4 regions of the Sphingomonas sp. GW821-FHT10C01 genome follow, and region 3 is predicted to be linked to each of the others. Evidence: predicted binding sites of a transcription regulator. Region 3 holds the regulator's gene; each other region holds the start of a gene.
What was found. The regulator LexA, encoded in region 3, represses DNA repair genes until DNA is damaged. The targets are predictions, from matches to a motif close to GTTCCNCNCTTGTTCT.
Positions count from the first base shown of each region.

Region 1 (4,948 bases), on a different contig from region 3:
CGATGCCGATGATGAAATCGGGCCGCCACTCGCGGTCGGCATGGATCGCGGCGGCGATAGCCAGCACGTCGGCGACGAACTGCTCGTGCGAGATGGGGGTGAAGACCGGCATCAGTTCGCCGCCACGAACGCGTCGAGCCGGGTGAGGTGCTCTGCCTTGGTATCCTCGTCCAGGAACGATCCGGTGAAGCTGTTGCGCGCGAGCGTGGCCAGTTCCGCCTTGCTGAGGCCACGCGCTTTCGCGACCGCGCGGTAATTGTCGGCGACATAGCCTCCGAAATAGGCGGGGTCGTCGGAGTTGATCGTGGCGCGAAGCCCCTCACCGAGCATCCGGTCGATCGGGTGGTTGGCCAGATCGTCGACCACGCAGAGCTTGTGGTTGGAAAGCGGGCAGACGGTGAGCGTCATCCCTTCGTCCGCCAGTCGCTTCACCAGCACGGGATCCTCCAGGCTGCGATTGCCATGATCGAGCCGATCGATGCCGAGCAGGTCGAGCGCCTGCCAGACATAATCGGGCGGACCTTCCTCACCCGCATGGGCGACACGCTTGAGGCCAAGACCGCCGGCCGCGGCAAACACCCGCGCGAATTTCTCGGGTGGGTGGCCGACCTCCGAGGAATCCAGACCGACCCCCTCGATCCGGTCGAGCCAGGGTTCGGCGGCCTTGAGCGTGGCGAACGCTGCCTGCTCGTCCAGGTGGCGCAGGAAACAGAGGATCAACTTGGAGCTGAGACCGTGCCTGCTCTCGGCGTCGCGCATCGCCGCCAGCAGGCCATCGGCGACTACCTGAAACGGGATGCCGCGATCGGTATGCGTCTGCGGATCGAAGAAGATTTCCGCATGGACGACACCGTCCGCTGCGGCGCGGGCGAAATAGGCGTCGGCCAGGTCGTAGAAATTCTGCTCGGTCCGCAGCACATCGGCCCCAGCATAATAGATATCGAGAAAGTCCTGGAGCCGGCTGAAACTGTACGCCGCGCGCACCGCCTCGACGCTGCCGAACGGGATCGCGACCTTGTTTCGTCTGGCCAGCGCGAACATCAACTCCGGCTCAAGGCTGCCCTCGATATGCAGATGCAGTTCGGCCTTGGGCAGGCCGGTGATGAAGGCGGAAAGATCATTGCTCATGGCCGCGCAGGATCGCGCGAACGGGCGGGGAGGGCAAGCGTCAGGCGTAGCTCACCCAGCCGCGCCAGGTGAAGGCCGCGTAGAAAGGTGTAACCTCATCAAATCCGGCGGCGCGCAGCACAGCCTCATCCCGTTCGGGCGACAGCATATTGACCGCCGCGCTGACTGCATTGCGCGCGCCATGGGCCTGTTCGGGGATCGCGCCCGCGGCGATGGCGAAGGCGGCATAGCGATCGAGCCAGCGTTCACGCGCTTCGTCTTGGGGATAGCTGCCATGCGCGGCGACGAACGGGGCGCCGGGTTTCAACCGCGCGCGGATCGCCACCGCGGTGCGAGTGCGTTCCTCTTCGCCGAGGAAGTGCAGGGTGAGCAGGCACACGGCGCCGTCGAACGGGCCCGTCGGCGCGTCGTCGATATAGCCCTCGATCAAGTCCGCGCGGTTCGCGTCGGCGCCAAGCGTGCGCGCGGCGAGATCGAGCATGGCGCCCGCCGGATCGACCCCGGTGAAGCGCCAGCCGGGATAGGCGGTCGCCAGTGCCTTTAGTTCCAGCCCGCCGCCCGCGCCGACCACCAGGATATGCGCGTCGTCCGGTACCCGCTCGGCGAGCAGCACGCCGGTCATGCGGTGGAGGTCGGCGAAGCCCGGCACATAGCGCGGCGGGTTTTCGGCATAGTTGGCGACCGCTTCCGGATCGGCGAAACGCTCAAGGAATTGCTGCTCGCCGCTATCGGCCATGGGGCGGGTCCTTCTCGCAAGGGGTGGCGCGCGCGTCGAAGCGGGCGCGGAAATCGGCGTCGAGATCGGCGAGCGTCACCCGGCGCAGCCGTTCGAGCAACAGCGTCTCGGCGGCGGCGAACGTCTCGTCTAGCGCGGCGTTGACCGCCTGCTCGACCAGGCATTGCGGCGCCTGTGACCGGTTGCCGATCGCGAGCAGGGCAGGGCGCCCCAGCGCCTCATAGACATCGTGCAGCGTCAGTTCGGCGAGGCGGCGGGTGAGCGTCCAGCCGCCGCCATGCCCCTTTTCGGAGCGCACATGCCCACGCTCGCGCAACCCGGCCAGCGTACGGCGGATCACCGCCGGGTTGGTGTCCATCGCCTTGGCGAGGGTCTCGGAAGATACCGGCCCTTCGCTCTCGGCAAGATGGAGCAGCAGATGGAGAACGCCCGAAAGGCGGCTGTCGCGAATCATGTAACATTAGATGTTACATGATATTCACGGCGTCAAGGGCGGCTAGACCTGCTCGCGCCGGAAGCAGGTCGCGGCGTGATCATTGACCATCCCGACTCCTTGCATCCAGGCATAGACGATCACCGGCCCCACGAACTTGAAGCCAAGTGTCTTGAGTGCCTTGGAGATCGCTTCGGACGTCGCGGTCTTGGCGGGCACGGTCTTGCCATCACCTTTCAAGGGGGCGCCTCCCGCGAGCCTCCAAGCCCAGTCCCCGAAATCCTCGCCCCGTTCGGCAAAGGCGAGATAGGCGCGGGCATTGCCGATCGCCGCCTCGATCTTGGCGCGGGCACGGACGATGCCGGGATCGGCCATCAGCCGCTCGATATCGGCGGGGCCGAACGCCGCGACCTTCACCGGATCCCACTCCGCAAAGGCGGCGTGGAACCCGTCGCGCTTTTTCAGAATCGTCGACCAGGACAGCCCGGCCTGAAATCCCTCCAGCATTAGCATTTCCCATAACAGCCGCGAGTCGCGGACGGGAACGCCCCATTCGCTGTCGTGATAGGCGATATCCAGCGGGTTACTCTGCGCCCAGCGGCAACGTGTCGGTTCAGTCATTGCGACCCTCGGTGAAATGAGAACAAAAAAAGATCGTTCCACTCTTGTTCTGCCGGAACAAATGCTATACGCAATCGTCAAGAACGGGGCGACAGGCCTGTTGAAGACAAGGCGTAAAGCCTCTAGCGACGGAGACTTCGGATGGCAGCTTCCCTCAAGGTGATCGACGGAAACATGGCGATTTCTTCGGATAAACAGAAGGCGCTCGACGCCGCGCTCGCGCAGATCGACCGCGCGTTCGGCAAGGGCTCGGCAATGCGGCTTGGCTCGAAGGAGACGATGCAGGTCGAGGCGATCTCGACCGGCTCGCTCGGGCTCGACATCGCGCTCGGCGTCGGCGGTCTGCCACGCGGCCGCGTGATCGAGGTCTATGGCCCGGAAAGCTCGGGCAAGACCACGCTGGCACTGCACGTCATTGCAGAGGCCCAGCGGACGGGCGGCGTCGCCGCGTTCGTCGATGCCGAGCATGCGCTCGACCCCGTCTATGCCAAGAAGCTGGGCGTCAACATCGACGAGTTGATCGTCTCGCAGCCCGATACCGGCGAGCAGGCGCTCGAGATCGTCGACACGCTGGTCCGTTCGAACGCGATCGACGTTCTGGTGGTGGACTCAGTTGCCGCGCTGGTGCCGCGCGCCGAGATCGAGGGCGAGATGGGCGACAGCCATGTCGGTCTTCAGGCGCGCCTGATGTCGCAGTCGCTGCGCAAGCTGACCGGCTCGATCAGCCGCTCGCGCTGCATGGTGATCTTCATCAACCAGCTGCGCATGAAGATCGGCGTGATGTATGGCAACCCGGAGACCACCACGGGCGGCAACGCGCTGAAATTCTATGCTTCGGTCCGTCTCGACATCCGCCGCACCGGTCAGATCAAGGATCGCGACGACATCGTTGGCAACGCGACCCGCGTGAAGGTGGTGAAGAACAAGGTCGCACCGCCGTTCAAGCAGGTCGAATTCGACATCATGTATGGCGAAGGCATCTCGAAGATCGGTGAGATCCTAGATCTCGGCGTCAAGGCGGGGCTGGTCGAGAAGGCTGGTGCATGGTTCAGCTATGACAGCATCCGCATCGGCCAAGGCCGGGAGAATTCCAAGACCTTCCTCAAGGAGAACCCGGATATCTGCGCCCGGATCGAAACCGCGATCCGTAGCCGTACGGCACAGGTTGCCGAGGAGATGATGACCGGGCCTGACGCCGAGGACGACGACTCCGAGGACTGACAGGGTACGTTGTGAGCGACGTTCGCCACTTTGGTGGCGGACAATTCACAAATCACATTGGGCCGCGCCGTTTCGTGAAGAACGGGGGCGGTCACGGGACTGGTTCCCATCGGAAGGTCCGGCGCCCCACGCGCCGGGCCTTTCGGTTTTTCAGTGGCTCATTGACCATCGCCGATATGATACGTATACGTTTCATATATTCGAATGATGTAAGAGACTGTCATGGGCATCGTGAAGATCGACGACGACCTGCATGAGGATGTGCGCCGAGCCAGCGCGGTGATGTGCCGCTCGATCAATGCGCAGGCCGAGTTCTGGATGAAGATCGGTATGTTGGCCGAAGCTAATCCAACCCTGTCGTTCAACGAGATCGTCAAGATGCAGCTTGCCACGATTCAGCCGCCGCTGCTGGACACGGTGGCTGCCTGACATGGTGAAGACCCCGGACGAACTCGCGCTGATGCGCATCTCGGGCAAACTGCTGGCATCGGTGTTCGAAATGCTGGACGGACAGCAGCTCGCCGGCATGTCGACGATGCAGGTCAATGATCTGGTCGAGCGCTTCATCACGACGGACCTGGCGGCCCGCCCGGCGAGCAAGGGACAATATGGGTTTGCCTATGTCCTCAACTGCTCGATCAACCATGTCGTCTGTCACGGCATTCCCGATGATGGAGAGGTTATCCGTGACGGCGACATCATCAACCTCGACATCACGCTCGAGAAGAACGGCTTCATCGCGGATTCGAGCAAGACCTACATGGTCGGCACCGTTTCGCCGGCGGCGCGACGGCTGGTGAAGGTTGCCC
Region 1 covers NZ_JBWKNK010000001.1:2,219,366-2,224,313, reverse strand. Annotated here, with positions in the region: gene AC07M1_RS10900 (phosphoribosyltransferase) at 1-112, opposite strand, end outside; gene AC07M1_RS10895 (adenosine deaminase) at 112-1,128, opposite strand; gene AC07M1_RS10890 (class I SAM-dependent methyltransferase) at 1,169-1,864, opposite strand; gene AC07M1_RS10885 (Rrf2 family transcriptional regulator) at 1,854-2,318, opposite strand; gene AC07M1_RS10880 (DNA-3-methyladenine glycosylase I) at 2,361-2,918, opposite strand; gene recA (recombinase RecA) at 3,060-4,139, shown strand; gene AC07M1_RS10870 (ParD-like family protein) at 4,362-4,568, shown strand; gene map (type I methionyl aminopeptidase) at 4,570-4,948, shown strand, end outside.
Region 1: recA (recombinase RecA) is a predicted target of LexA. The motif match lies at 2,954-2,969, and genes of this name have one in related genera.

Region 2 (4,948 bases), on a different contig from region 3:
CTTTGGCACGGTCGATCCAACGCATCTCGTCATCGACATCAGCCGGTTCGTGGCCTTCGCCGCCGTCGCACTGGCTGCCAGCAGGTTTTGGCCGATATGGATCAGCTCATTTCAATTGCTCGCTCTCGGCGCGCACGTCGCCAAGGCGATGAATCTCGCGATTCATCCAGTCGTCTACGCCACAATGAGCGTGATGTGGTCGTACGGGATGCTCGCCGTCCTGATCGTCGCGACCCGTTATCATCGGCGGCAGATCGCGCACGGCGCGATGCGGAGATCCTGGAGCGACTTCTCGCGCCAATAGGGGAATCGGCGCGTGAATTCGCGGAGCGCCTGATCCTGCGCTTTGCCTCGCTGGGCGGAGTGCTCAGCGCCAGCTCGACGGCGATCATCAACGAGGCGTCGGCGGATGTCGTGGAACTGCTCGATGCGCACCGTGCGCTCATGGAGCATAGTCTTCGCGACCGGCTTCTCGACATGCCCATCACGGCCAGCGGGGCCGCGCTCGAGCGATACCTCGTGGCCACATTGGGCGATGCGCGCTCGGAGAGAATGCGCGCGCTCTATCTGGATGGCGGCAATCGTCTGATTCAAGACGAATTGATTGCCGAGGGTGATCCGGGATGCATTCCCGTTTCGACCCGCAAGGTGCTGAACCGGGCACTCGAGCTGTCTGCCAGCGCGGTCATCCTTGTTCACAATCATCCGGGCGGATCAGCGGAGCCCAGCTCGGCGGATATCGCGTTCACACGACGCGTTGCCGACGCCGGAAAGCACCTCGCGATCCGGCTTCACGATCATCTCATCATCGCTGGAAGCGCGTGTGTCAGTCTGCGTGAGCGGGGATTGCTTCAATGAACATGCCAATCGAAAATACGCGAGCCGTGGCCGGCAATGCTGAAGAGACGATGTCTGGCCCCAAGCCTGTCGTCCAGATAAGGCGGACTGCTAGCCGCTCGCCCGATAGTGGGGCGCGAGGCGGCACATCGTACGAGCAGTCGATTACCCTGGCAGCGCGGTCGCTCTATCGCGCGAGGCGGCGCCGGCTGCAGCATTTCCCTTCCCTGGAGCGCGACTTCGGCGAACCGGTCTGGGACCTGATTCTCGACCTGTTTGTTGCGGAACGGGAAGGGCGATCGGTCTCGATCACCAGTGCGTGCGTTGCCGCGTCTGTTCCCCTTACCACCGCGCTTCGCTGGATTCAGCAACTGGAGGGGATGAACGTGCTCCTCCGCAAACCTGATCCAACCGATCGTCGTCGCGCGTACATCCACCTGTCCCGATCCACCGCTGCGGCGATGGAGCGCTACATCAGCGATCTGATCGCGGAAGGGACAGTCGGCTGATCCATGGCTCTCGCCTCGAGTGTCAGCGCAAGTGCATGGTCGATGTGGCAGGCAATGCGAGACATCCCAAGCGCATCGGCGGCATCGAGCGCGGAGCGCAACAACGCAATCAGATCGGTTGAGGTCGGCTGTGCTGGCATTGTGGTCAATCCTTGTCTGTCCAGCGACATGTCGATTCCGATGAATGAACACAATCAGCATTCAGCGCCCGGATTGCGCGACTTGCTCCAATTCAAACCAAATCAAGCAAGGACTGTGTGATGATTCAGGATGACGCGGAGCGATATGCCCTCGAGGTCCGCGATCGCGTCTTCGGCGCGACCGTTCGCGCAATCGCCGATCAGATGCATCCGAAGGAAGTTTCGGAGTCGGCCCGCTCGCTCAGCTTCTATGCAACCATCGACGCGCTTCTGAAGGTGATCGCCGAGTTGGTGGCCGAAGCGAAGGTCTCGACAAATCCCGCCATTCAAAGTGCCATTCTGGCCGATCTGAATCGGGCGTTGGTGGGGCATTATGAAAACGCCAAGCGATCGATCGAAGAGCATGAAAAATGCAGGACACGCGACCGCCGCGACCTCAATTGAACCGGTACGGGCTTCGATTGCCACGCGGCGGCGGCGAGCGATGATGATAGGGTCGCTGGTTGCGGCACATCGAAGCGATATCCTGGAGCGGACCCCTCGCATCCCGTGCTTCCGCACCCTATCTCCCCTCTAGCTTCCCCTAAAGAACAAAGCTAGAACCAGCCCCTATGAGTCTGACCCATATCTCCGTCCGCGGCGCGCGCGAGCACAACCTCAAGGGCGTGGATATCGACATCCCGCGCGACACCCTCACGGTCATCACCGGCCTGTCCGGCTCGGGCAAATCCAGCCTCGCCTTCGACACCATCTATGCCGAGGGGCAGCGCCGCTATGTCGAGAGCCTGAGCGCCTATGCGCGCCAGTTCCTCGAGATGATGCAGAAGCCCAATGTCGAGCATATCGAGGGCCTGTCGCCCGCGATCTCGATCGAGCAGAAGACCACCTCGCGCAACCCGCGCTCGACCGTGGCGACCGTCACCGAGATCTACGATTACATGCGCCTGCTGTGGGCGCGCGTGGGCATCCCATACTCGCCGGCGACCGGCCTGCCGATCGCCGCGCAGACCGTCAGCCAGATGGTCGACCGCGTCCTTGCCTTGCCCGAGGGCACGCGCATGCTGCTGCTCGCCCCCGTGGTCCGCGGCCGCAAGGGCGAGTATCGCAAGGAACTGCTCGAGTGGCAGAAGGCCGGCTTCCAGCGCGTCCGCATCGACGGCGAGACCTATCTGATCGAGGACGCCCCCGCGCTCGACAAGAAGTACAAGCACGACATCGAGGTGGTGGTCGACCGCCTCGTCGTCCGCGACGACATCGCCACCCGCCTGGCGGAGAGCTTCGAGACAGCGCTCAAGCTCGCCGACGGCCTCGCCTATATCGACCTGGTCGACACCACGGTCGAGGAACTCGCCGGCAACCGCGTCCAGGAAGCCCCCCAGAAGTTCGTCGCCGAGACGAACGTCACCGGCGGCGCGATGAAGGGCACCGGCATCCCCGACAACCGCATCGTCTTCTCCGAGAAGTTCGCCTGCCCGGTCAGCGGCTTCACCATCGCCGAGATCGAGCCGCGGCTCTTCTCGTTCAACGCCCCGCAGGGCGCATGCCCGGCGTGCGACGGCCTGGGCGAGCGGCTGGTGTTCGACGAGGACCTCGTCGTCCCCAACCACGATCTCACGATCAAGAAGGGCGCCGTCGCCCCCTGGGCCAAGTCCAACCCGCCATCGCCCTATTACATGCAGGTGCTCGGCAGCCTCGCGCGCGAGTTCGGCTTCAGCCTCGACACGCCGTGGAAGGATTTGCCGGGCGAGGTCCAGCTGATCATCCTCCACGGCACCGGCGGCAAGCCAGTCACGCTCACCTTCGTCGACGGCAAGAAGTCCTACGACGTGAAGAAGCCGTTCGAGGGCGTCATCGGCAACCTCAACCGCCGCATGCTCCAGACCGAGAGCGCGTGGATGCGCGAGGAACTGGCCAAATACCAGGCGAGCCACGCCTGCGAGACCTGTGAGGGCGCGCGCCTCAAGCCCGAGGCGCTGGCGGTCAAGATCGCCGGCCGCGACATCTCCAGCGTCACCCGCCTGTCGGTCACCGACGCGCTGCCCTTCTTCGCCAATCTGCCCAGGGACCTCACCCCCCAGCAGCAGGAGATCGCCAAGGCCATCCTCAAGGAGATCGACGAGCGCCTCGGCTTCCTCAACAATGTCGGCCTCGACTATCTCAACCTCAACCGTACCAGCGGCACCCTCTCGGGCGGCGAGAGCCAGCGCATCCGCCTCGCGTCACAGATCGGCTCGGGCCTCTCGGGCGTGCTCTACGTCCTCGACGAGCCGAGTATCGGCCTGCACCAGCGCGACAACGACATGCTGCTCGCCACGCTGCGCCGCCTGCGCGATCTCGGCAACACCGTGCTCGTCGTCGAGCATGACGAGGACGCGATCCGCACCGCCGACTATGTCATCGACATGGGCCCCGGCGCGGGCGTCCATGGCGGCGAGATCGTCGCGCATGGCAGCTTCGAACAGGTGCTCGCCTGCACCGACAGCATCACCGCCGACTATCTCGCCGGCCGCCGCGCGGTCCCGCTGCCCGCCAAGCGCCGCAAGGGCACCGGCAAGAAGCTCACCGTCCACAACGCCACCGCCAACAATTTGACCGGCGTCACCGCGAGCATCCCGCTTGGCACCTTCACCTGCATCACCGGCGTGTCCGGCTCGGGCAAGTCGAGCTTCACCATCGACACGCTCTACGCCGCCGCCGCGCGCCAGCTCAACGGCGCGCGCCTCCTCGCGGGCAAGCATGACAAGGTCACCGGGCTCGAGCATCTCGACAAGGTGATCGACATCGATCAGTCGCCGATCGGCCGCACCCCGCGCTCCAACCCGGCGACCTATACCGGCGCCTTCACCAACATCCGCGACTGGTTCGCCGGGCTGCCGGAGGCGCAGGCGCGCGGCTACAAGCCCGGCCGCTTCAGCTTCAACGTCAAGGGCGGCCGGTGTGAGGCGTGCACCGGCGACGGCCTGCTCAAGATCGAGATGCACTTCCTCCCCGACGTCTACGTCACCTGCGACGTCTGCCACGGCCAGCGCTACAATCGCGAGACGCTGGAGGTGAAGTTCAAGGGGATGAGCATCGCCGACGTGCTCGACATGACGGTCGAGGACGCGGTCGAGTTCTTCAAGGCCGTCCCGCCGATCCGCGACAAGATGGCGATGCTGGCGGAGGTCGGCCTGGGCTATGTCAAGGTCGGCCAGCAGGCGACGACCCTGTCGGGCGGCGAGGCGCAACGCGTCAAGCTCGCCAAGGAACTGGCCCGCCGCGCCACCGGCCAGACCCTCTACATCCTCGACGAGCCCACCACCGGCCTGCACTTCGAGGACGTCCGCAAGCTCCTCGAAGTTCTCCACGCGCTGGTCGAGCAGGGGAATACGGTCGTGGTGATCGAGCATAATCTCGACGTCATCAAGACCGCCGACTGGATTCTCGACCTGGGGCCGGAGGGCGGCGTCAAGGGCGGCGAGA
Region 2 covers NZ_JBWKNK010000008.1:3,459-8,406, forward strand. Annotated here, with positions in the region: gene AC07M1_RS18845 (hypothetical protein) at 1-304, shown strand, start outside; gene AC07M1_RS18850 (JAB domain-containing protein) at 196-858, shown strand; gene AC07M1_RS18855 (MarR family transcriptional regulator) at 855-1,346, shown strand; gene AC07M1_RS18860 (hypothetical protein) at 1,607-1,930, shown strand; gene uvrA (excinuclease ABC subunit UvrA) at 2,098-4,948, shown strand, end outside.
Region 2: uvrA (excinuclease ABC subunit UvrA) is a predicted target of LexA. The motif match lies at 2,074-2,089, and genes of this name have one in related genera.

Region 3 (4,948 bases):
GTGGTGCTGGGCGGACTGGCGGTGGCGGCTGCGGGACTGGCGCTGGCTGGTGGCGGACGCGCCGCGCGATGCGTGACGGTGGCCGGGCTGCTGGTGGCGATCGGCTGTGCGCTGGTGTGGTGGCGGGCTGAGCGCGTGACGGCGCCGGTGCTGGCGCGGCCCGCGATCGTAGCGTTCCAGGGCAAGGTGGAACGGGTGGAGCCGTTGCCGGCGCGGGCAATGGTGCGGCTGCGAATCGCGCCGGATGCGGGGGCGGGGTTGCCGCCGATGGTGCGCGTCAATCTGGAGAGCAAGGACGTGCCCGCCGGGCTGACGCGCGGCGCGGTGGTGAAGCTGCGCGCGCGACTGATGCCGCCGGCGCCGCCCGCCGTGCCCGGCGCCTATGATTTCGAGCGGGTGGCGTGGTTCGACCAGCTGGGGGCGAGCGGGCGAGGCTTTGCGCCGGTCGAGATCGTGACGCCGGGTGAGGCGAAGAGCGGGTTGCGCGCGCGGCTGACGGCACATGTCCAGTCGCAGATCGAGGGCAGCGCGGGCGGGATCGCGGCGTCGCTGGTGACGGGCGATCGCGGGGCGATTTCGGAGGAGGATGGCGAGGCGTTGCGGCGGTCAGGCCTGGCGCATCTGCTGTCGGTGAGCGGGCTGCACGTCACGGCGGTAGTCGGTGCGACGATGCTGCTGGTGCTGCGGCTGCTCGCGCTGAGCCCGGCGCTGGCGCTGCGTTGGCCGCTGCCGGTGATCGCGGCGGGCGCGGCGGGTGTCGCGGCGGTGGGCTATACACTGCTGACCGGGGCTGAAGTGCCGACGGTGCGATCGTGCATCGCGGCGCTGATGGTGCTGGCGGCGATGATGCTGGGGCGCGAGGCGATCACGCTGCGGCTGGTGGCGTTCGGGGCGCTGGTCGTGCTGCTGCTGTGGCCCGAGGCGCTGATCGGGCCGAGCTTCCAGATGAGCTTTGCCGCGGTCACCGCGATCGTCGCACTGCACGAGAGCAAGCGTGTGCGCGGCTGGTTCGAGCGGCGTGAGGAGGGCTGGGGGTGGCGGCTGGCGCGCAGTGTGGGGTCGCTGCTGCTGACTGGCTTGGTGGTCGAGATCGCGTTGACGCCGATCGCGCTGTTCCATTTCCACAAATCGGGCGTCTATGGCGCGCTGGCAAACATTGTCGCGATCCCGCTCACCACCTTCGTCATCATGCCGTTGGAGGCGGCGGCTCTGTTCTTCGACGTGGCGGGGTTGGGAGCGCCGTTTTGGTGGCTGGCGGGCAAGGCGCTGGCGCTGCTGCTATGGATCGCACATGCCGCAGCGGGCGCGCCGGGAGCACTGGCGATGCTGCCCGGGATGCCGGGTGGCGCCTATGCGCTGATGGTGGCGGGCGGCCTGTGGTTCGCGCTGTGGAAGACGCGGGTGCGGCTGGCCGGGGCGTTGCCGGCGGTGGCCGGGGCGGTGTGGGCGCTGGCGACGCCGATGCCCGACCTGCTTGTGACGGGCGACGGGCGGCATCTGGCGCTGCGCATGCCGGGCGGGGAGATCGCGATCCTGCGCGACCGGGCGGGCGACTATGTGCGTGACATGATGGCGGAGAATGGCGGGGTGGACGCCGAACTGCCCGCGCTGGCGGAGCAGCGGGACGCGCGCTGCAGTCCGGATCTGTGCCTGATCGATGTCGAGCGCGGCGGCAGGCGCTGGCGGATCGCGGCGACGCGGAGCGGCTATCTGGTGCCGTGGCGCGAGATGATCGTGGTGTGCCGGTCGGTGGACATCGTGGTTTCGGATCGACGGCTGCCGCCGGGGTGTGAGCCCAAATGGCTGAAGCTCGATCGGGCGATGCTGGCAAAGACCGGTGGGGTGGCGATCACGCTGGGTGAACGGCCGCAGGTGCGGACGGTGCGCAAGGCGGGCGCGCGGCATCCATGGATCGAGGCGGAGCGGGTGATGGCGCGGCGTTGAAAGGCGAAGCTGCGGTCGCTGAGCGCGCAATCGGGATAACGGCTCCCGTTGCCGCTATGGCTGCGGGGGAGGGACAATAAGCGGGCTGGGAGCAGGCGAAGCTTTGATCGTGGGCCGCAAAGGGGCCGGGATCAGGAGTTCGGCACAAGCCATGCCCAGATGTGCTGGATTGTCGAGGTTGTAGGCCCCCTTGAGGGAAACGGCTGCGGCGATATCGGCTTTCGGCATCACGATGTTTTCGGCCGGATTTCCGGTTGCGGGAAGCTCACGCGTCCGTTTGAGGAAGGCCGCGCGCATGGCGCCGTAGGCGGTGTTCAGGGACGCAGATGCCGTGCGATCAAGCTCGTTGTCGATGCGTCTTGTGTAGACATGCATCGGTCCGGTAAAAAAGGATCGAAACCGCATTTCGCTCAGCTGAGGCTCGGGCACGATCTTCCGGATCGCGGTGACTGTTGCTGGCACAAGCATAGGGGCAAATCGGAGGCTGACCTCCCGATTGCTGTCCGCAATGGCGCGACACCCCTTCTCAAAGCCGACACGCTTGATCTCGGCCCGCATGGACGGATCATCGTAAATCAGGGGATATAGCCTGCGCGACAGTCTATTCTCCTTGATGGCGAGATCTTCGAGCGCCTGATCCGAGACCGCGGACTGCCCGGCCGTTGCCGCCGCCTGACCGCTCTGGAGCGGCGTCGAGGCGGCGGTCTGTATCAAGGCCAGGGCAAGAAAGATCATGGCCGATTGTTAGTGAACCGAGTTCCGGCGCACAACGGCCGCAGGTTTGCCAGCAACATGCATTGCCGCTCCGCTAATCCATCCCCGGATAGCGCGGGAATTCCGGCAGATTATGCGCATCCTTCATCCAGCCGATGCGGTCGGCGACCTGGACATGGACGCCGGCGGGGATTGCATCGGGATCGTCGAGCGTCGCGACCTGGGTGTCGACGATGCCGGGGAGGTTCTCCGCATTGCGGTAGAACAGGCCGGTGCCGCATGTGCCGCAGAAATAGCGGCGGCCATGTTCGGACGAGGCATATTCCTGTGGCTCACCCTGGACCACGCTCAGCGCATCCTCCTGGAACATCGCCCAGCCGACCATCGGCGCGCCCGATGCGCGGCGGCAATCGGTGCAGTGGCACAGGGCATGGTGCATCGGTTCGCCGGTGAGGGTGTAGCGGATCGCGCCGCAATGGCAGCCGCCTTCCAGGGTGGTCATCATTCTCTCCTGTCGTTGGGTGGGCCTATGCAGGATAGGCGCGGCAAGCGCATGCTCAATTACCGCTGCGGTAATGACGCACAGCCACGACATCCGGCACGCCGGGGCCAGCCATCAATGAAAAGGGCGACCGCAGCCGCCCTTGGGTTCAGTAGCGCCGCAGCAGCCCGGCGAGCCGGCCCTGCACCCGCACCTGATCGGGGCGGTAGCGCTGCGCATCATAGGCGCGGTTGGCCGGATCGAGCCGGACCATGCTGCCTTCGTTGCGGAAATATTTGAGTGTCGCCTCGCTGTCCTCGATCAGCGCCACGACGATCTCGCCGTCGCGTGCGGTTTCCTGGCGGCGGATCAGCGCATAGTCGCCGTCGAAAATGCCGGCCTCGACCATCGAGTCACCGGCGACTTCGAGCGCATAATGTTCGCCCGAACCGAGCAGGGCGGCGGGGACCGGGAGCATGGTCGAGCCTTCGAGCGCTTCGATCGGAACGCCGGCCGCGATACGCCCGTGGAGCGGGATTTCGATCACGTCGTTCGCAGGCTGCGGCGCCGGGCGGGCGAGCGTGACGACATTGTCCTTGGCGGGGGCGGACGTTGCCTTCTTCGCCTCGGCACGTTCGGGCATCTTGAGCACTTCCAGCGCGCGCGCCCGGTTGGGCAGGCGGCGCAGGAAGCCGCGTTCCTCGAGCGCCGAGATCAACCGGTGGACGCCGGACTTCGACTTGAGATCGAGTGCGTCCTTCATCTCCTCGAACGAAGGCGAGACGCCGGTATCGTTCAAGCGGTCGGCGATGAAGCAGATCAGCTCATGCTGCTTCTTCGTAAGCATCGGACGTTCTCCATCTGGAACAGACATGGAACGTTTACGCCTTGTTCTTGTATGATGTCAAGGCGGCCGGTTAGCCGAAAGGCAGGATTTCCACCGAGTCGCCCGATTGTGCGGGTGGCGCATGCGGCGGGCGGACGATCAGGCAGTCCGCGCGGGCCAAGGTGCGGAGCATCGAGCTGTCCTGGATCGCGGCGGCCACCACCTGTCCGCCGCGATGCGCGGCGCGCAGATAATCGGCGCGCGGGCCGTTGGCGGGCAGCGGCTCGCCAAGCGTGGCGGTACGCAGCGGCGGCGAGGGATCGGCGGCACCCGACAGGTGCGCGACCAGCGGGAAGAGAAAGAGCCGCGCTGTGACGAAGGCAGAGACCGGGTTGCCGGGAAGGCCGAGCACCACCGTGTCGCCGAGCCTGCCCGCGATCATCGGTTTGCCGGGGCGGACCGCGACTTTCCAGAAATCGAGCACCGCGCCCGCCGCCAGAAGCGCGGGGCGGACAAGGTCATGGTCGCCCACGGATGCGCCGCCAGTGGTGATAAGGATATCGGCGTCGATTCCAGCAAAGGCGGCGGTCAGCACGTCGAGCTTATCGGGCAGGATGCCTAGGTCGGTGATCTCGACCGGAAGCCCGGCCAGCATCGCGATGAGCATGGTTCCGTTGCTCTCGGGCAGCTGGCCGGGGGTGAGCGGGGTGCCTGGCGGGCGCAACTCGTCGCCGGTCGCGGCGATGGCGATCCGGACGCGGCGGCGGACGAGTAGTGCGGCATGGCCCGCGATTGCGGCGAGCGCGATGCCGGCGGGGGTCAGGCGCTCGCCAGGTGCGATCAGCAAGTCACCAGCTTGGAAATCCAGTCCGGCTGCGCGCACGTTGCCGCCCCTGACCCGCGGTCCCTCACCGTCGAGATGGAGGCGGCTGGCTTCGCGGCGGGCCTCCTCCTGCACCAGCACGGTATCGGTGCCGTCGGGC
Region 3 covers NZ_JBWKNK010000002.1:193,234-198,181, forward strand. Annotated here, with positions in the region: gene AC07M1_RS12950 (ComEC/Rec2 family competence protein) at 1-1,944, shown strand, start outside; gene AC07M1_RS12955 (hypothetical protein) at 1,999-2,679, opposite strand; gene AC07M1_RS12960 (GFA family protein) at 2,753-3,163, opposite strand; gene lexA (transcriptional repressor LexA) at 3,309-3,986, opposite strand; gene AC07M1_RS12970 (molybdopterin molybdotransferase MoeA) at 4,057-4,948, opposite strand, start outside.

Region 4 (4,948 bases), on a different contig from region 3:
GACGCAGAAGATCTTTGGCGCGGCGCGTGAAGTGTTGGCGACTGATGGTGCTCCACTCATCGACAAGGCCCGGCGGTTTGCTCGCGAGCAACCCTTAGCCTCGGCGGCGCTCGTAGGCGTCGTCGGCCTTGCCATTCTCAATACATTGCGCGGCAAGCGCTGAGAAGGGCGGCCTTGTAACAGGTAAGGCAGCCATCTCCAGACGACATATGGGAGAATAATAATGGGTTTGATTGTGTGGATCATCGTCGGCGGCGTCATTGGCTGGCTGGCTAGCATCATCATGCGCACCGACGCGCAGCAGGGAATCCTTCTCAATATTGTCGTCGGCATCATCGGAGCATTTGTCGGCGGCCTGCTGATAAGCGGCGGCTCGATCAATAGTGCGCCACTGACGATCACCTCGTTCCTCGTGTCACTGCTTGGCGCAATAGTTCTGCTTGGGATCGTCAACCTCGTTCGTCGCGGTAGAGTACGATAACCCAGCCAACGCGTCGCAGGTGTGAGCTGAGCTCGCACCTGCGACAACTCCCTTCGATAGCCGCGCGGCATCGCGTGCCAACTGCGCCAAACACGATCTGAAAGGCACGGCTAGACCTGTCGCCCGTTCAGCACCGACGCGGCGAACTTCGCTCGACGCATCAGTGATCTGGTTCGAAGGGCATCTTCTAACCAGCAGGAAGGCATTTCAGCGGCCGTCCGGCAGGGTGTATCAGACAAGAGGCTGGCGTATTGGTCCCTCGTCGAACTGCGATTAAGCGACGGGATACATCGCAAGAATATTCGCGTATCCCGGATCGGTAGCCCCTGATGCTCGTTCAGTTGGCGAGGCGAGCGTCGCACTCTCCGTCCGCATCAAACTCTCCAGTCATGCGTTCTAGCAGCGACACTCGCCACGCATCACTGCTTGCTGGCAGTTGTCCGTGTAACAGGCGACCAATGGCTCGTTAGTCGCCACCCGGCGAAGCTAGCGCTCGACGGTCCAGCGCACTTAACGTCATTGCTCAATTGCTCAGCGGCCCGCGCGCAATCCCCATAGCTGCCGTATCCGCCTAGTCGTGCTGGATCATCGGCATCCGCGCGAAGGAGCCCTCTCAAGGGCCGCGTCGGACAATATTGGAGGGGCCCGAGTAATTTCTCGGAAGAGTTTCGAACCGCGCCGGCCATAGAACGGGCTCACAGATATGGCCCTGTTCGCCCGTGCGAAACCCTCAAAGACCGCCTCAGCACACATCATCGGGCACACCCACACCACTTCGCGTACGCGAGGCTCTTGAAGGTGGATGCTAGGCGGCAATGGCCGTGAAGCCGCGGGCTTCGGACAACGCGACATGCCTTCTGGCGGCTTCGATATAAGCGAAGATGCCAATGACCGGGTCATCGGTCTCATGGAATGTGTTCCGGTTCTGCGCAAGCTTCCCGCCTTCCAGCAGCGCCTCAAGTGCAGCCCGGCCCCGCGAAACCCGGCTTTTGACGGTCCCGATCGCAACGCCAATAATCTTCGCCGCCTCCTCATAGGAAATCCCTCCAGCGCCAACCAGGATCAGCGCTTCACGCTGATCTGGCGGCAATTGCTGAAGGGCGCGCAGCATATCGCGAAGTTCGACCACATTATCCTGGTTCGCCGGGGCACAGAGCAGACGCTCGGCAACCAGATCGTCCCATTCGCCGACGAAACGCTTGCGGCGCTGGAGTGAGAAATAATGGTTTCGCAGGATCGTGAATGTCCAAGCTCGAAAATTGGTACCCGCCTCGAACACTGCCCTGGCACTCCATGCTTTGAGCATCGTCTCCTGCACCAAGTCGTCGGCAAGCTCGCGATCCCCGCACAGACCCCGGGCGAACCCACGCAACTGGGGAATCACATCCGCTAGCATTTGCTTGAAGTCGCGGTCAGCGATCAACGTTGAGCGGATACCCGACGATGGCGTGATGCCCATGGCATATTCCCGATTGCTAAAGATAAAAACACAACATTCCAGTAATGTAACGGTTCCAAGACCGATTCGGCTGAATCTGGTGAAACGATAGACGAGCATGTCTGGCCAGCGGCTTAGACCCGCTCGCACACGATCCCGAAATACGCCGTTCGTTCGGGCTCCCTTAATAGCAGCTCTTGGGTGGCAAGCGGGCATTGCGATTGGTCTAGGCGAGCGCGGCCCCGCCTCATGGATGACGACGCTGCAGGCATTTTCGCCTGCCCATCGGATCGAGTTTGAAGAGATCGCCAGTTTCGATGCTCGGCGGTCGCAACATCTTGTATCGACAAAATTATTATTGGAACATAAAAGGAACATATGGCTCAGCTTGATGTTCAGCAAAAGCTCGCGATCCTCGCCGACGCGGCGAAGTATGATGCGTCCTGCGCATCGTCCGGCACCAGGAAGCGAGACAGTTCGGGTGGCAAGGGGATCGGCTCCACCGAAGGCATGGGTATCTGCCATGCTTATGCCCCCGATGGGCGCTGCATCAGCCTTTTGAAGATTCTGCTGACGAACAGCTGCATCTTCGACTGCCATTATTGCATCAACCGCAAGAGCTCGAACATTCGCCGCGCCCGGTTCACGGCACAGGAGGTGGTCCGCCTGACGCTTTCCTTCTACCGCCGCAACTATATCGAGGGATTGTTTCTCTCATCCGGCATCATCCGCTCACCGGATTACACGATGGAGCAGATCGTCGAGGTCGCACGCTCGCTCCGCGAGGATCATGAATTCCGCGGCTACATTCACCTCAAAACGATCCCCGACGCCGACCCCGATCTCGTGCGTCGCGCCGGCCGTCACGCGGACCGTATATCGATCAATGTCGAGCTGCCCACTGTTGCAGGCCTGGAGCGCCTGGCTCCCGAAAAGAGTGCCGGACGGATCGAGGATGCAATGGGCGAAATGAATGCGGCGATCCTCGATCGCGCCGATGCCAGGGCGCGTTACAAATCGGCGCCCGACTTCGCCCCGGCCGGCCAGTCGACGCAGATGATCGTCGGCGCGGACGCGGCCACCGATACCGCAATCGTGACGCGCGCCGCAACGCTCTACGATCGCTATCGCCTCCGCCGCGTCTATTATTCTGCCTTCTCGCCCATTCCGGATTCAAGTGCGGTACTGCCGCTCGTCCGGCCGCCGCTGATGCGCGAGCACCGCCTCTACCAGGCAGACTGGATGATGCGCTTTTACGGATTCTCCAGTCGCGAGGTGGCGAGTTCGGCGGATGAAAGCGGCAATTTGCCTCTCGACATCGATCCCAAGCACGCCTGGGCGCTGAAGCATCGCGATTTCTTTCCGCTCGACGTCAACCGGGCGCCGCGCGAGGCGCTGCTGCGCATCCCCGGCCTCGGCGTCCGCGCCGTGGACGGCATCATCGCCGCGCGGCGCCATCGCCCACTACAGTTGGACGATATTGGCCGACTGACCGTGTCGATTGCGCGGCTGCGCCCGTTCCTGATCGCCGCCGACTGGCGCCCCACGGGCTTGGCAGACGCGATCCTTCACCCGCGCCAGCCAAGACCCGTACAGCTGGAATTATTTGGCGCATGAAACGCCGCACTACCGCGGTAATGGAAGGGATGAAGCCAGGAGGTGACACGCCTCACGCCCATGGCATCGGCGCCCACACGGTCCGCCTCGCCGCCGAGGATGATTTCGATGGCTGGCGAAGCAAAGCCCGCGCCCTGGCCCTTGTCCATGCTGCGCCGCACGAAGTACTTTGGCAAGTTGAAGGGGCAGCCGATCTTTTCAGCGGGCTCCCGGCCGCAGCGCCGACCGCTGCGGAAGGTGCATTTTCGGTGCCGCGCCCGTTCGTCGAACTCGCCCGCGCCGTCATTTGCCATCGCGATCCCGAGCGCTTCTCGCTTCTTTACGCCTTTCTCTGCCACCTACGCGACAATCCACGCGCAATAGAAGACAGCGCCGATCCGCTGCTACGCCGCCTCGAACTGATGGCGCGCGCGGTCCGCCGCGATATGCACAAGATGCGTGCCTTTCTCCGCTTTCGCGAGGTGAGCGAGGGCGCCACGCCGCATTATGTCGCCTGGTTCGAACCAGAACATCATATCGCGCGTGCCAACGCCGGCTTCTTCGTCCGCCGCTTCGCGAGCATGCGCTGGTCCATCCTGACGCCGGACCTGTCAGTCCACTGGGACGGCGAAACACTGTCCGAAGGTCCGGGCGCAAATAAGACCCAGGCCCCCGATGGCGACCCGGTCGAGGAGGTCTGGAAGACCTATTATGCGTCGATTTTCAATCCGGCGCGCGTGAAGGTCGGTGCGATGCTCAAGGAGATGCCGAGGAAATACTGGAAAAACATGCCCGAAACCGCGTTGGTGCCGGGCCTGATCGCAGGCGCGCAGACCCGGGAGAGGAAGATGGTCGCGACCTCGGCCGCCGAGATGACGGGCCGCAACGTAACGAAAGGCTGGGAATCGATCCGCGCCGAAGCGATGCATTGCACCCGCTGCAATCTCTACAAGCACGCCACCCAGACGGTATTCGGCGAGGGACCGCTTGGGGCCGACATCGTCTTCGTCGGCGAGCAGCCCGGTGACCAGGAAGATCTGGCCGGAACCCCTTTTGTCGGCCCCGCCGGTCAGCTGTTCGATCGCGCGCTCGAAGAGGCAGGCATCGACCGTCAGCGCGCCTACGTCACCAATGCGGTCAAGCATTTCAAGTTCGAGCGCCGCGGCAAGCGACGCATCCATGACAAGCCGCACGCCGGCGAGATTTCCGCCTGTCGTTGGTGGCTGGAACGCGAGCTGGCACTGATCCGTCCGCGGGTCACAGTTGCGCTCGGCGCCACGGCGGCGCGTTCCATCCTGGGCAAGGTGGTAACGATCTCAGCACTGCGCGGTGAAGCTCTGAGAATGCCGGAGGGCGGAGAAGCGTGGGTCACGGTGCATCCAAGCTTCCTGCTTCGCGTCCGCGACAACAAGGAAGAAGAATATGCCAAGTTC
Region 4 covers NZ_JBWKNK010000001.1:1,689,409-1,694,356, reverse strand. Annotated here, with positions in the region: gene AC07M1_RS08235 (CsbD family protein) at 1-163, shown strand, start outside; gene AC07M1_RS08230 (GlsB/YeaQ/YmgE family stress response membrane protein) at 224-481, shown strand; gene AC07M1_RS08225 (sigma-70 family RNA polymerase sigma factor) at 1,287-1,940, opposite strand; gene AC07M1_RS08220 (putative DNA modification/repair radical SAM protein) at 2,298-3,536, shown strand; gene AC07M1_RS08215 (UdgX family uracil-DNA binding protein) at 3,566-4,948, shown strand, end outside.
Region 4: AC07M1_RS08220 (putative DNA modification/repair radical SAM protein) is a predicted target of LexA. The motif match lies at 2,280-2,295, and genes of this name have one in related genera.